3 regions of the Pseudomonas sp. 1 genome follow, and region 3 is predicted to be linked to each of the others. Evidence: riboswitches for the same ligand, from Rfam matches in the RefSeq annotation. Region 3 holds a riboswitch; each other region holds the start of a gene.
What was found. Region 3 has a riboswitch for cobalamin ahead of AC1MDC_RS01235 (CbtB domain-containing protein). Riboswitches for the same ligand answer to the same signal wherever they lie in the genome.

Region 1 (4,246 bases), on a different contig from region 3:
GCAAACCGGCGACCTGATCTTCTTCGCCACCAATGGCGGCTCTCAGGTCAGTCATGCGGGAATCTACGTCGGGGAAGGGCGCTTCGTGCATGCCCCGGCCACCGGCGGTACGGTGAAGCTGGACAGCCTGTCGAAAGCGTATTGGCAGAAAGCCTATCTGAGCGCCAAGCGCGTTCTGCAGCCGGAGCACCTGGCACATAACCCGTAGTCCAGATACATAAAAACCCGTGGGAGTCGAACGACTCCCACGGGTTTTTTAATGCCTGCAATACGTTAGCGGGTCGCTGACACCCGCCACACCTTGTTCCCCACGTCATCGGCGACCAGCAATCCACCTTGCTGGTCGATCACCACGCCGACCGGGCGACCCAAAGCGTTCTCGTCCTTGTCCAGGAAACCGGTCAGCACATCCACTGGCGTGCCGCTCGGCTTGCCAGCGGCGAACGGCACGAAGATCACCTTGTAGCCACTGTGCGGTTTGCGATTCCACGAGCCGTGCTGACCGATGAATGCGCCTTCCTTGAACTGCGCCGGCAGGCGATTGCCTTCGGCGAAGGTCAGGCCCAGTGATGCGGTGTGCGGGCCGACGGCGTAGTCGGGGGCGATGGCCTTGGCCACCATGTCCGGCCGCTGTGGTTCCACGCGCACGTCGATGTGCTGGCCGTAGTAGCTGAACGGCCACCCATAGAAACCACCGTCCTTGACCGAAGTGATGTAGTCCGGCACCAGATCGCTGCCGATTTCGTCGCGCTCGTTGACGGCTGTCCACAGCGCGCCGGTTTGTGGCTCCCAGGCCAGGCCGTTGGGATTACGGATGCCCGAGGCAAAGATCCGGTGATTGCCAGTGGCGCGGTCCACTTCCCAGATCGCCGCACGACCTTCTTCCTGATCGAGGCCGTTTTCACCGACGTTGCTGTTCGAGCCGACGGTGACGTACAGCTTGCTGCCATCCTTGCTGGCGATGACGTTCTTGGTCCAGTGGTGGTTGAGCGTGCCGCCCGGCAAGTCCACGACCTTGATCGGCTGGCTCTTGATTTCGGTCGCGCCGGGCTCGTAGTTGAAGCGCAACAGGCGATCGGTGTCGGCCACGTACAGATCGTTGCCGACCAGAGTCATGCCGAACGGCGAGTTGAGGTTTTGCAGGAACACCGTGCGGGTCTCGGCCACGCCATCATGATCGGCATCGCGCAGCAGGGTGATGCGGTTCGGGCTGGGGACACCGGCACCCGCGCGGCCCATGACTTTTTTCATCACCCAGCCGCGAATGCCCTTGCTGTCGTCCGGTTTCGGCGGAGCGTTGGTTTCCGCCACCAGCACGTCGCCATTGGGCAGTACATACAGCCAACGCGGATGATCGAGATTTTCGGCGAAGGCTGCCACCTGAGTACCTGCCGCTGCCGTCGGTTTCGCGCCGGCTGGCCAGCCGATGGCCGGGGCGATGTTCACCGTCGGAATCAGGGTCTTGTTCGGTTCGGGCAGTTTCGGTGACGGGCCAGTGCCGTCGGAGACTTGCAGGCTGGAGGATTCCCCACAGGCGGCGAGCCCTCCGGCGAGCACGATGACGAAAACGAGCTGGGGCTTGCGCATTGCTGATCTTCCCTATGAATGCATTCTTAGTCATAGAGAAGCGCACAAGCCCGATGGTTCAACCCTCAGCCGCGGGCTTCCTTGAAAAGCACGGCAATGCCGGGGTGATAGTTGCCGGCTTCGCTGCGCAATTTGCGGTAGGCGTAGGGAAAGTACCAGGCGACGGCGCAGGTGTGTTCCTTTTGCAGGTCGTCGACCATGTCCTGCAACTCTTCCGGGCTGGCGCTGTGCTGGGCTTTTTGCGGGGCGACGAACAGGCAGCCGAGTTTCAGGTCGCTGGCGTAGCTGATGCGCCTGGCGTCGCTGGTGATATCCACCAAAGCCTGCGTCAGATTCAGGTTGGTGACGCGCGGCCAGCGTTGGGTGGCCTGGATGAAGGCGCGATCTTCGGCGCCAGCAATGAACAGGTCGGCGCGGGCATTGCGCTCGCCTTCTTCGTTTTGTTTGCGGGTGGCGGTGTCGCTCAAGGTCACCAATTCGGCCATCCAGGCAGCGGCGGACAGCAGGCCGAGGTTGGCTTTTTCGTCGTGCCAATAAGGAGTGTCATTGTCGCCGCGCACGGCGTTGTAGCGGTCGATACAGTCAAACCAGCGTTCCAGCACCGGGCGCAGGAATTCCAGCCGCGGATTGCTGATGATCATGCCTTGCATGGTGCTCTCCCTTGTTATTGTGATGTGCTCTCTGCAGTCAAAAAGCATGGCTCTTTGATATCACTGCTGACAGTGTGGCACAAGATTGGCGTCAGTTAATTGATCAGCGGCAGTTATTCGCCGTGCGAGACCCTCTTCAATTGACGCTCCACCCCCAACCCTCTAACCTTCGCGGCTTGTTTCAGGTGCTCTGTGGCGCATGTCGACAGAGTGAAACAGGGAAGCCGGTGAGGCGGGTCTCCAAGTGATGAACCCTCACGATCCCGGCGCTGCCCCCGCAACGGTAAATGAGTAAAAGCTGCGTCTGATGCCACTGCGTAAAAGCGGGAAGGCGCGCAGCCAGGCGCAAGCCGCTCATGAGCCCGGAGACCGGCCTGATCCATCCAGCGGCATCACGGTGGGCGATGCCAGGCTTGTTGCCGTCTATTCTTGTGCCTGCCCGCCGTTATCCAGCCTCAACGGAGAGCTCCCCCATGACTGATTCCCCCGAACGCGACGAGCGCCACCTGGCGCGCATGCAGCGCAAAAAAGCCGTGATCGACGAGCGCATCGCCAATTCGCCGGACGAATGCGGCCTGGTGCTGGTGCTGACCGGCAATGGCAAAGGCAAAAGCAGCTCGGCGTTCGGCATGCTCGCCCGCGCCATGGGCCACGGCATGCAGTGTGGTGTGGTGCAGTTCATCAAGGGCCGCAACAGTACTGGCGAAGAGCTTTTCTTTCGTCGTTTCCCCGAGCAAGTGCGCTTCCATGTAATGGGCGAGGGCTTCACCTGGGAAACACAGGACCGTCAGCGTGACATCGCCGCCGCCGAAGCGGCCTGGGCAGTCTCCCGCGAGCTGCTGCGTGATCCGTCGATCGGTCTGGTGGTGCTCGATGAACTGAACATCGCCCTCAAGCACGGTTACCTCGATCTGGATCAGGTGCTCAGCGATCTGCAGGCCCGTCCGCCGATGCAGCATGTGATCGTCACCGGTCGCGCCGCCAAACCGGAAATGCTCGAGATGGGCGACACCGTCACCGAAATGGGCATGATCAAGCACGCCTTCCAGGCCGGCATCAAAGCGCAGAAAGGCGTCGAACTTTGAATCAACCACGTCACTGCCCGGCGGTCCTGATCGCCGCGCCGGCTTCCGGTCAGGGCAAGACCACCGTCACCGCCGCGCTGGCCCGTTTGCATCGCAATCAGGGGCGCAAGGTTCGCGTGTTCAAATGCGGCCCGGACTTTCTCGACCCGATGATCCTCGAGCGCGCCAGCGGTGCGCCGGTCTATCAACTGGACATGTGGATGGTCGGCGAGCAGGAAAGTCGACGCCTGTTGTGGGAAGCCGCCGCCGAAGCCGATCTGATTCTGATTGAGGGCGTGATGGGCTTGTTCGACGGCACGCCGTCGAGCGCCGATCTGGCCCGGCATTTCGGCGTGCCGGTACTCGGCGTGATCGACGGCACCGCGATGGCCCAGACCTTCGGCGCATTGGCCCTGGGGCTGGCGCGCTATCAGCCGGACTTGCCGTTCGCCGGCGTGCTGGCCAACCGTGTCGGCACCGTGCGTCATGCGCAGTTGCTCGAAGGCAGCCTCACCGAAGGCCTGCGCTGGTACGGCGCGTTGTCCCGGGAAACCGGGATCGAACTGCCGAGCCGCCATCTCGGTCTGGTGCAGGCCAGCGAACTCAATGACCTGGACGTGCGCCTCGACGCTGCCGCCGAAGCGCTGGCCGGCACTTGCGAGGTAGCGCTGCCACCGGCCGTGGAATTCGCCGCGCCTGAAATCGGCAAGACTGAAAGGCTGCTCGAAGGCGTGCGAATCGCTGTCGCCCGCGACGAAGCTTTCGCCTTTACCTACGGCGCCAGTCTCGACTTGCTTCGGGCGATGGGCGCCGAATTGAGTTTCTTCTCGCCGATCCGCGATAGGCAATTGCCCGACGCCGACAGCTTGTACCTGCCCGGCGGCTATCCGGAATTGCACCACGTTGCCTTGTCGCAGAACGCCGACATGCTCAAAGCGATCCGCG
Region 2 (4,246 bases), on a different contig from region 3:
ACACCGTTGCGCCCCAGCCCGCTGCGTGACGTCACGCCGTTGCCGAAGGCCGAGGCGAACCCGCCGATCACCAGATCCGGCTTCTGCGCGTACAACACTTCGCTCGAGGGGTAGCGGGGCGCAATGACCGGCACGCCGAAATATTCGGACTGCGGTGCGCCGGTGTCGTCCAGATAGGCGACGCCCGCCAGGGCGGGGCCTGCACCCAATGCCAGCACCAGATCGGCGGCGTGCTGATTGAGGGCGACGATCCGCGACGGTGGCGCGGCCGGCGCGTTCCAGGTCTCGCCGCAGTTGCGGTAACTGTCGCCCCAGACCGGGCACGCGCAGAGCAGGGCGCCCAAAAAAACGAGTCCTCTCATGAGCGCGCCCTGATCAACAAATCCTCGACCACTTCACCGCCCACCAGATGCCCCTCGACCAGTCGTTGGGCATCCGCGTGACTGCGCACGCCGTACCAGCACATCTCCGGATACACCGTCACAATCGGCCCCAGATTGCACGGGAACTGACAATGGGTGCGGGTCAGCAGAACGCCGCCCGGCGTTTCTATGCGGTCATGCACCAGCAGGTGCCGGCGCAGGGTTTTCCATAACTGCAAGGCGCCGCGCTGGGTGCAGCGCGGGCCGGTGCAAAGGAACACATGGCGCGCATGCTCGGGCACCTGCGACCAGTCCGGATGCGAATCAACGCCGTCGGTAGTGATGATGTCAGTCATCAGAAGCGGTACGTGTAGCGGACTTCGGAGGTGAACGGCCGCCCGAGGTTGTCGACGTTGTTCGAGCGACTGGTGACGTAGTCACGGTCGAACAGGTTCTCCACCAACAGACTCAGGCGATGCTGATGGGCGCCGTCGAGATAGCGATAAGCATCGGCGTCCACCACCGAATAATGGCCGTATTCGATCTGTTTCGAGCTGATCACGTCGCGGATATAGCGGATCGCACCGCCGGCGCCCCACATCCGGTCGACCGACTCGTAGCCAATGCGTGAGCGGGCGAAAAAGCTTGGCACATCGTTCAGCGTTACTCCCGAGCGCGACTCGGTGAGGTTGCGGGTCATGTCGGCCTGCAGGCTCCATTGCTCGTTGAGCGCCAGTCTGGCGTCCGCTTCGAAACCGCGCATCTGCACCCGGCCCTGGCCGTTGACCCACTGGATGTCGTCGAGGGTGATCAGGTCGTCGATCTTGCGTTTGAACAGGGTGACGCTGGCGCTGAACTCGCGGTCGAGCAGCAGGCCTTTGTAATCCAGACCGAGTTCGGCGTTGCGGCTTTTCTCCGGTTTCAGATTACGGTTGCCCAACTCATCACCGGGCTCGTTGACGAACAATTGCTCGGCGTTCGGCAGTTTGTAGGCCGTGCCGTACTGGCCGCGCAGGGCCCAGTTTTCGTTCAGGTCATACAGCGAAGTGAGCATGCCGACCGTGGCGCTGTCGCCACCGCCCATGGCTTCGTGACGAATGCCGATGCTCGGGTGCCAGTCGGGCAGGGCGTCAATCTGCGGGCGCAATTGGGTATACAGCGCATGGGCTTCGGCCTTGTCGTTGTCGATGATCAGCACATCGTCCTGACCTTTGAACCACTGGTTGTCCGTGCCGAACACCAGTACGTGCCCGCCGGGCAATTGCGCCTTGCCTTCGGCCTGCACGCCCCAGTCGGTGAAGCCCCAGTAGTCGTTGTGATTGATGGTTCGGGTGCCGCCATTGGCGGTGTTGTTGATGCGCGTGTACCGGGTGTCCCAGTCGTTGATATGACCTTTGACGAAGTAGCTCAGGCGCTCGTTGAGAGTCTGTTCGAAGGTCGCCGTGGCGATCTGCTGGACGCGGTCGTTGGTGGTCTTGTGGTTGTCCACCGGGCGGGCGAAATCGAGGTTGGCGTCGGCGTATTGGTAGAACAGCTCCAGTCGTTTGTCATCGCCGAAGGACTGAATCGCCTTGCCGCCGAACGTTGTGACTTCATAGGCGCGTTTCTTTTCGGAGACGTTTTTCAGGTCGCGATTACGAAACGGCTGATAGCCGTCCGAGACGTTATGGCTGACATAGGCCAGCAAGCCCAGATCGCCAAAACCGTTGCTGAAAATGTTCTCGGCCCGCGCATCACCGGTGGTGCCGCCGAAGGTGTCCAGGCCCATGTTCACTTCACCGGAGGCTTTGCGGCTGTGCGGGCTGCGGGTGACGATGTTGATCACGCCCGACACCGCTTGCGTACCGAACAACAGGCTTTGCCCACCCTTCAGCACTTCGATGCGTTCGATGGCATTGGCCGGCAAAGTGTCGAGGTACAAACCGCCGTACAGGCGATTGTTCAGACGCACGCCGTCGAGCAGGATCAGCGTGTCGTCGTTGCGCCCGCCCAGCAGAGAATAAGTGCCGTAGTCGAACGGGCCGTTTTTCGGCGCGACGTACAGACCGGGAATGAACATCTGCATCACGCGGCTGACATCGGCGCTGGGGCCCGCGCGCTCAATCTGCTCACGGGTGACAATCTCGACCTTGCTGCCGAACTGCGCCATGTCGGCCACCGTGGTGGACTCCACGGACGGCGCGGAAACGATTTGCTGATGGAGTTCGAGCGGCGTGTCATCCGCCAGCAACAGGGGGCTGAACAGACAGCCGAACAACAGGGATGGAGCCGGAGTGTTGAAAGGTTTGATCATCGTCTTCTCGAAAGGATCTTCGCAGAAGAGCATGCAAGAGAAGGCATCGCGCACACGCCGACACCGGCCCATGCCCGCCCACCGCAGGAGTTTGCCAAAAGCATTTCAGGCCGGTCTCCGGGCTCGCGCGTCTGGACGCTTTCACCTTCCCATGGCCGTCTGGCCACAGTGGTGTGTCGAAAGCATCACGCGCCTACCGTTGCGGGGGCAGCACCGGACTTGTTCGAAAAGAACGTACCGGTTTCCCGTTTCACCCCATGCACGGCGGCATGGGACACCTGAAACAGGGCGGCATCTGAACATTCGGGTGGGCGTGCGTCAACCTGGACGGTCGATGGATGACGTTGAAGGCGGTTTTGCAGGCTTGATCCGATTCATACGAAATCCAGCAACAGTGTTTGTCCAACCCGCCGATATTTCCTCGCCACCCCAACCCTTAGCATCGTCTCCAACCCGTGAACAAACACGGTCCTCAACGAGACGGTGAACATCATGAGCTTCAAGAAAATCGCGCTGGTTTTAATGCTTGGCAGTTTCGGTGCACACGCTTACGCCGATAACACGGACGCGGCGAATATCCCGGTCGAGACCTACAGTTCTTCGACAAATCTGGATATCGAGCACGTCATCTCCATTACCGAACCGGCCAACGAATGCGCCCCGGTGCCGGTGCAGATGACCTACGAAGATTCCCATGGCGAGCGCCACGTTCTGCAATATCAGGTGATGGGCACTGGCTGTTCCAGTTGAGTCAGGTGCAGAGGATGGAGGGTCGACACTCCATACTTGCCACGCTCAAACCGCTTTCGCTCCAACCACGTCTTCATCCGATGCCAGTAACTGCGGGATCGACTGCTTCAGAAACTCAACCCAGGTCTTGATCTTCGCATCGACGAACTTGCGCGACGGATAGATCGCAAACAGGTTCAACTCCTCCAGCCGGTATTCCGGCAGCACCCGCACCAGTGTTCCCGCCCTCAGGCCATCCACGGCCGATGCGATCGGCTGAATGCCGATGCCCATGCCTTTTCCGATCGCGATGGTCATGCCGTCGGCGGTGTTGATGTGAAAGGGCGACACGGGAATGGTGATGGTTTCCATGCCTTCGGGCCCTTCGAAAGTCCAGTTCTCCACCGGCATTACCGTGTTGACGATGCGCAGACACTCGTGCTCGCAAAGCTCACCCGGTGTTTGCGGCAATCCGCGTTTTGCCACGTAGGCGGGCGAGGCGCAGAGGATGCTGTAGGTGATGCCCAGACGTTGCGCGACGAAGCCGGAATCCGGCAGGTCGCGGGCCAGCACGATGGACATGTCGAAGCCTTCTTCGAGCAGGTCCGGGACGCGGTTGGTCAGGGTCAGGTCGAACATCACCGTGGGGTGAATTTCCCGATAGCGGGCGATGGCGTCGATCACGTAGTGGTTGCCGATGGCCGACATGGTGTGAATTTTCAAGCGGCCAACGGGCAAGGTCTGGGCGGTGCCGGCTTCTTCGTCGGCTTCGCGCACGTCATCGAGGATTTTTTCGCAGCGCTCCAGATAACGCATGCCGGCCTCGGTCAGGGCCAGACGCCGGGTGGTGCGGTTGATAAGC
Region 3 (4,246 bases):
CCTACTGCAAGCCGGGCGAAGAAAAACCTGAAGACACGGCGCTGGGGCTGAAAAGCTTCACCGCTTACATTGACTCGTTCAGCGAAGCGTTTCTCGATGATGCTGTAGTCGACTACGCCACCGACCGCATGGGCGGCCAGCTGACCATCAAGGCTCCAAACGCCAAAGTCCCGATGGTCAACGCCGACAGCCCGATCAACGAGCGCATCAACTACTACCTGCAAACCGAAATCAACCCGGGGCTGGCGAGCCACGGCGGTCAGGTCAGCCTGATCGATGTGGTTGAAGACGGCATTGCCGTATTGCAGTTCGGCGGCGGTTGCCAAGGCTGCGGCCAGGCGGACGTGACCCTGAAGGAAGGCATCGAGCGCACCTTGCTCGAGCGCATTCCGGAGCTCAAGGGCGTTCGCGACGTGACCGACCACACGCAGAAAGAAAACGCCTACTACTAAGGCGTTCGCTGCGGCATGAAAAACGGCGCCCCGTGAGCGCCGTTTTTTTTGCGTGAAATTTGATCGTTCCCACGCTCTGCGTTGGAATGCAGCCTGGGACGCTCCGCGTCGCATTCATGGTCGATAAAGGTGCGCATGTCCCGCGCGATACAGCGATGACTCACCAAAGTGATCGCTACCCAACACCCGCCCAACCAGAATCAACGCCGTACGCCGAAACCCCTTCGCCGCCACCTTCGCGGCAATGTCCTCCAGCGTCCCGACCACCCAATCCTGATCCGGCCACGTCGCCCGGTGAATCACCGCGATCGGGCAGTCCGCGCCGTAATGCGGGAGCAACTCAGCCAGAATCTTCTCCAGGTGATTGACCCCCAGATGAATCGCCATGGTCGCCCCGTGCTGCGCCAGATTGCCGAGTTCTTCACCGGCGGGCATCGCTGTCTTGTCCGCGTAACGGGTCAGAATCACGCTTTGTGAGATGTCCGGCAGGGTCAGTTCAGCGCCCAGCAGCGCGGCGCACGCAGCCGTGGCGGTCACGCCGGGAATGATCTCGAACGGAATATCCAGCTCGCGCAAATAACGGATCTGCTCGCCAATGGCGCCATACAGACTCGGATCGCCCGAATGTACTCGTGCGACGTCCTGGCCCCTGGCGTGGGCGGTCTTGATCAGGTCGATGATCTGTTCCAGGTGCAGCTCGGCGCTGTTGACCACGGTTTCAGCGCAATGACCCTCCAGCACCGCCGTCGGCACCAGCGAACCTGCGTAGATGATCACCGGGCAACTGCGGATCAGCCGCTGGCCTTTGACGGTGATCAATTCCGGGTCGCCGGGGCCGGCGCCGATGAAGTAAACGGTCATCGCTGGATCCTGTAGAAAAGGGCAGTGCAGTGCTTCACAAGCCCTTCAGATGAAGAATGCTCATGATCGAAAGCAGGAATTATCGGGAATTTACGCAGCGCCGGCCAATGCCAGAGTTGCCTGCGCGTACTTTTGCCGGGAAATCAGCAGTTTTGCCGGGCCACTGATCAACTGTTCGGCGAGTGCCAGGGCGGCACTTTCCGCCACGCCGTAGCAACCGGTGCGTTCGAAGGCGATTTGTGAATGATGACTCAAGCGTTGCTGATAACAGGCCAGCTCTTCGCTGCTGAAATACAGCAACGGCAGCGCCAGTTGTGCGGCGAGTTCCTGCAGGCCGGGTTCATCGCGCTTGAGGTCGATGCTGGCCAGCGCCTTGACCTTCTCAAGATCAATTCGATGCGCCTGTAGCGCCTGATCAAGCAATGCGCGCAGCGTGCTGGCCGGGCAGCCGCGCTGGCAGCCCAGGCCGACCACGAAGGTCGGCGCTGCGCTGTCATCGGTCATGCGTGGTACTGGCCTTCGCTTTTGCGGCGGAACAACCAGGCGCTGATCAGGCCCAGGGCCAGCCAGAACGCGACGTTGGTCAACTGCGAAGCGATTTTGAACTGCGCTTCCAGAGCTTCCGGTGCGAGCATCGAATGCACTTGCGGTTGCGGCGCGCCGATCACATGCGGCACGGCAAGGATCGCTACGCCGAGGATCTTCATCAGCCAGCTGCGGCTGAACGCGATCAAGGCCAGACCGACAGCGGTGGAGGCGGCAGTGCCGATCCACCACATCTGACGCGAGGCCAGGTCGGCAGCGGCGGTGCCCGGCAGCTCGGGCGGCAGACCCATGGTCGGGGCGAGCACGAAGGTCGCGTAACCGGCCAGGCCCCAGAGCAAACCTTGGGAAGTCTTGGTCGGCGCCCGCAGGGTGTACAAGCCCGCCAGCATCAGGGCAAAGCCCACGGCAACCACCAGATTGCCGCCGGTTGTGGACAGCACGCGCTGCCAGCCGTCTTCCGGCTCCCAGGCTTCGGCATCGTGAGTGTGGGCGGCGGTGCCGGCGGCGTGTTCGTGAACCTCGACCACCGGTTCGGCTTTCTCGAAGGTTTCGGCCTGCAGAATCAGTGGCGAAACCCAGAAGCTTTGCAGCAACGTCAGGAGCAGGGCGGCCAGAAGGCCGGTGAAACCTGCGGTCTGCGCAATACGCTTGATCATGTCGTCAGGTCTCAGTGGCACGGGAACGCGGCGCTGTGACGGGTATCGTGGGCGGCGTTGTGTACCGCTTCGATGTGTGAGAAACCGGCGAAATACACGAGGCACGCACCCAGGATCGACGCGCAGACGGCGGCGGTCAGGCGTTGGCTCAGGGTAGTGGTGCTGGAGATCTTGTCCGAATTGCTGCCGGTGCTGCTGATGATCGACATGGCGCTTCCCTCTGGAGTGTCAGCGGGTGAACAGAGCGCATGAAAATCCCTGCGAGTCAGGCACGCAGAGGTTCGAACAGCGCCCGCCCACCGCGGGTTTGTTATGTTCAGTAACGCAGGATGCGCACTGTGTGTTGCGGGCCGGTCTCCGGGCTCACGAGGGGCTGGCGTCAGGCCGACCTGCAAGCGTCACCTTCCCATGCCATCGGCACAGTGGATCTGACGCTTCGCTCGCTTACCGTTGCGGGGGCAGCACCGGACTGACATGGCTTTAGAGTAAAGCACATGATTCACCGGTTTCCCGTTTCACCCTGTGAAGGGCACCCGTAACAAGTTGTGTAGGAGACCATGGGCGGGGGATTCGCGTCAATCGACGGCGCTAAAGCGTCGCGAGTGCCACGTACACCGCCAAGGCGATCAAAAACGCGTAGTAGGACTTGATTGGCGTCAGGCTCAGCAGCCAGGCCAGCGTTACCGGCACAATCCACTGCATTGCAGCGGCGTGCTGCTTGGTCAGTGGAAGGAGTGACCCCGCCAGCAGGCTGACCAGCATCGCCACCGACGTGTACTTGCCGAGGCGACCGATGAAGCTGCGGGCACCGCCGGACAGCCGCTCGACATCGACCGCCAGCGGCAGCAGCCGGCAAATCGCGGACACCAGTGCGCAGATCAGCACATACAACCAGAAAGTACTAGGTTCGGTCATAGACATAACTCGTCAGGACTGTGACTGCCAGGACCAGCAGCAGGCTCACTTCGCCCAGCCACAGCAAGCTGGCGGCGGTGGCCAGGCCGGCGATCCATTGCGCGTGGAAGCTGTGACGCTCGCGGGCCATCTTGCCAAGCGAGGCGCTGATGAAGACGGCGATCACCACGCTGACGTGATCCATCACGGCGTTGTCGGCCAGGCTCGCAAAGCAATAGCCGGCGATGGTGCCGAGCAGGGCGGCGGCATACAGCAAAAAGCACACGGTGTTGGCGTACGCTCGACTGATCGGCTGCTGTTCCTTGCGGATCGACATAAGCGTGAATGCAGCATTGGCCATTACCGCCAGTGCCGGAACGAACGCCTTGATCGGCCCTTCAAGGCTGGATTTCAGGCTCAGCGTGAAAACCAGAAAGCGCAGGTTGATGCTCAGCGCAGAGACCAGCACACCAAAGGCGTTCAGCAGATGCGCGGGCGTTTCCAGCAGCGTCAGTTGCAATGGCGAGGCCATCACCGTGCCGCTGAACACCACCATGGCCGGCAAGTCCAGGCCATGGCGGCGCCCGAGCATGCCGATCAGGGTGAAAGTCAGCAACAGCGAGAACACGAACGGCAGCGCATCGCGAATGCCGGTCGCAATCTCGTTGTGCGACGCCGGTTTTGCCAGCGCGGAATCAACCGGCATGGGTGCTTTGCCGCGTGCCGGCGAGCAGTTCCTCGACCCCTTTCTTGTAGGCCAGGGCCTTCTCCAGGTAGTACTCGGTGGAGAAGCGCGGAATGAACTCTTCCACCACCGCGACCCCGCGATAGCCGTTG

Region 1: it holds a riboswitch for cobalamin, as region 3 does, so the genes downstream of both, cobO (cob(I)yrinic acid a,c-diamide adenosyltransferase) here and AC1MDC_RS01235 (CbtB domain-containing protein) in region 3, are expected to answer to the same signal.
Region 2: it holds a riboswitch for cobalamin, as region 3 does, so the genes downstream of both, AC1MDC_RS14280 (TonB-dependent receptor plug domain-containing protein) here and AC1MDC_RS01235 (CbtB domain-containing protein) in region 3, are expected to answer to the same signal.

What each region holds. Positions count from the first base shown of each region.
Region 1 covers NZ_JBWXMQ010000013.1:179,220-183,465, forward strand. The annotation lists gene AC1MDC_RS20315 (C40 family peptidase) at 1-208, shown strand, start outside; gene AC1MDC_RS20320 (PQQ-dependent sugar dehydrogenase) at 274-1,587, opposite strand; gene AC1MDC_RS20325 (hypothetical protein) at 1,653-2,237, opposite strand; cobalamin riboswitch at 2,404-2,629, shown strand; gene cobO (cob(I)yrinic acid a,c-diamide adenosyltransferase) at 2,711-3,322, shown strand; gene AC1MDC_RS20335 (cobyrinic acid a,c-diamide synthase CobB) at 3,319-4,246, shown strand, end outside.
Region 2 covers NZ_JBWXMQ010000008.1:165,885-170,130, forward strand. The annotation lists gene AC1MDC_RS14270 (ABC transporter substrate-binding protein) at 1-362, opposite strand, end outside; gene AC1MDC_RS14275 ((2Fe-2S) ferredoxin domain-containing protein) at 359-718, opposite strand; gene AC1MDC_RS14280 (TonB-dependent receptor plug domain-containing protein) at 718-2,655, opposite strand; cobalamin riboswitch at 2,747-2,952, opposite strand; gene AC1MDC_RS14285 (DUF2790 domain-containing protein) at 3,148-3,405, shown strand; gene AC1MDC_RS14290 (LysR family transcriptional regulator) at 3,451-4,246, opposite strand, start outside.
Region 3 covers NZ_JBWXMQ010000001.1:278,227-282,472, reverse strand. The annotation lists gene nfuA (Fe-S biogenesis protein NfuA) at 1-452, shown strand, start outside; gene cobM (precorrin-4 C(11)-methyltransferase) at 567-1,313, opposite strand; gene AC1MDC_RS01245 (cobalamin biosynthesis protein) at 1,404-1,817, opposite strand; gene AC1MDC_RS01240 (CbtA family protein) at 1,814-2,515, opposite strand; gene AC1MDC_RS01235 (CbtB domain-containing protein) at 2,527-2,724, opposite strand; cobalamin riboswitch at 2,847-3,067, opposite strand; gene AC1MDC_RS01230 (hypothetical protein) at 3,104-3,430, opposite strand; gene AC1MDC_RS01225 (AzlC family ABC transporter permease) at 3,417-4,115, opposite strand; gene AC1MDC_RS01220 (sugar phosphate isomerase/epimerase family protein) at 4,105-4,246, opposite strand, start outside.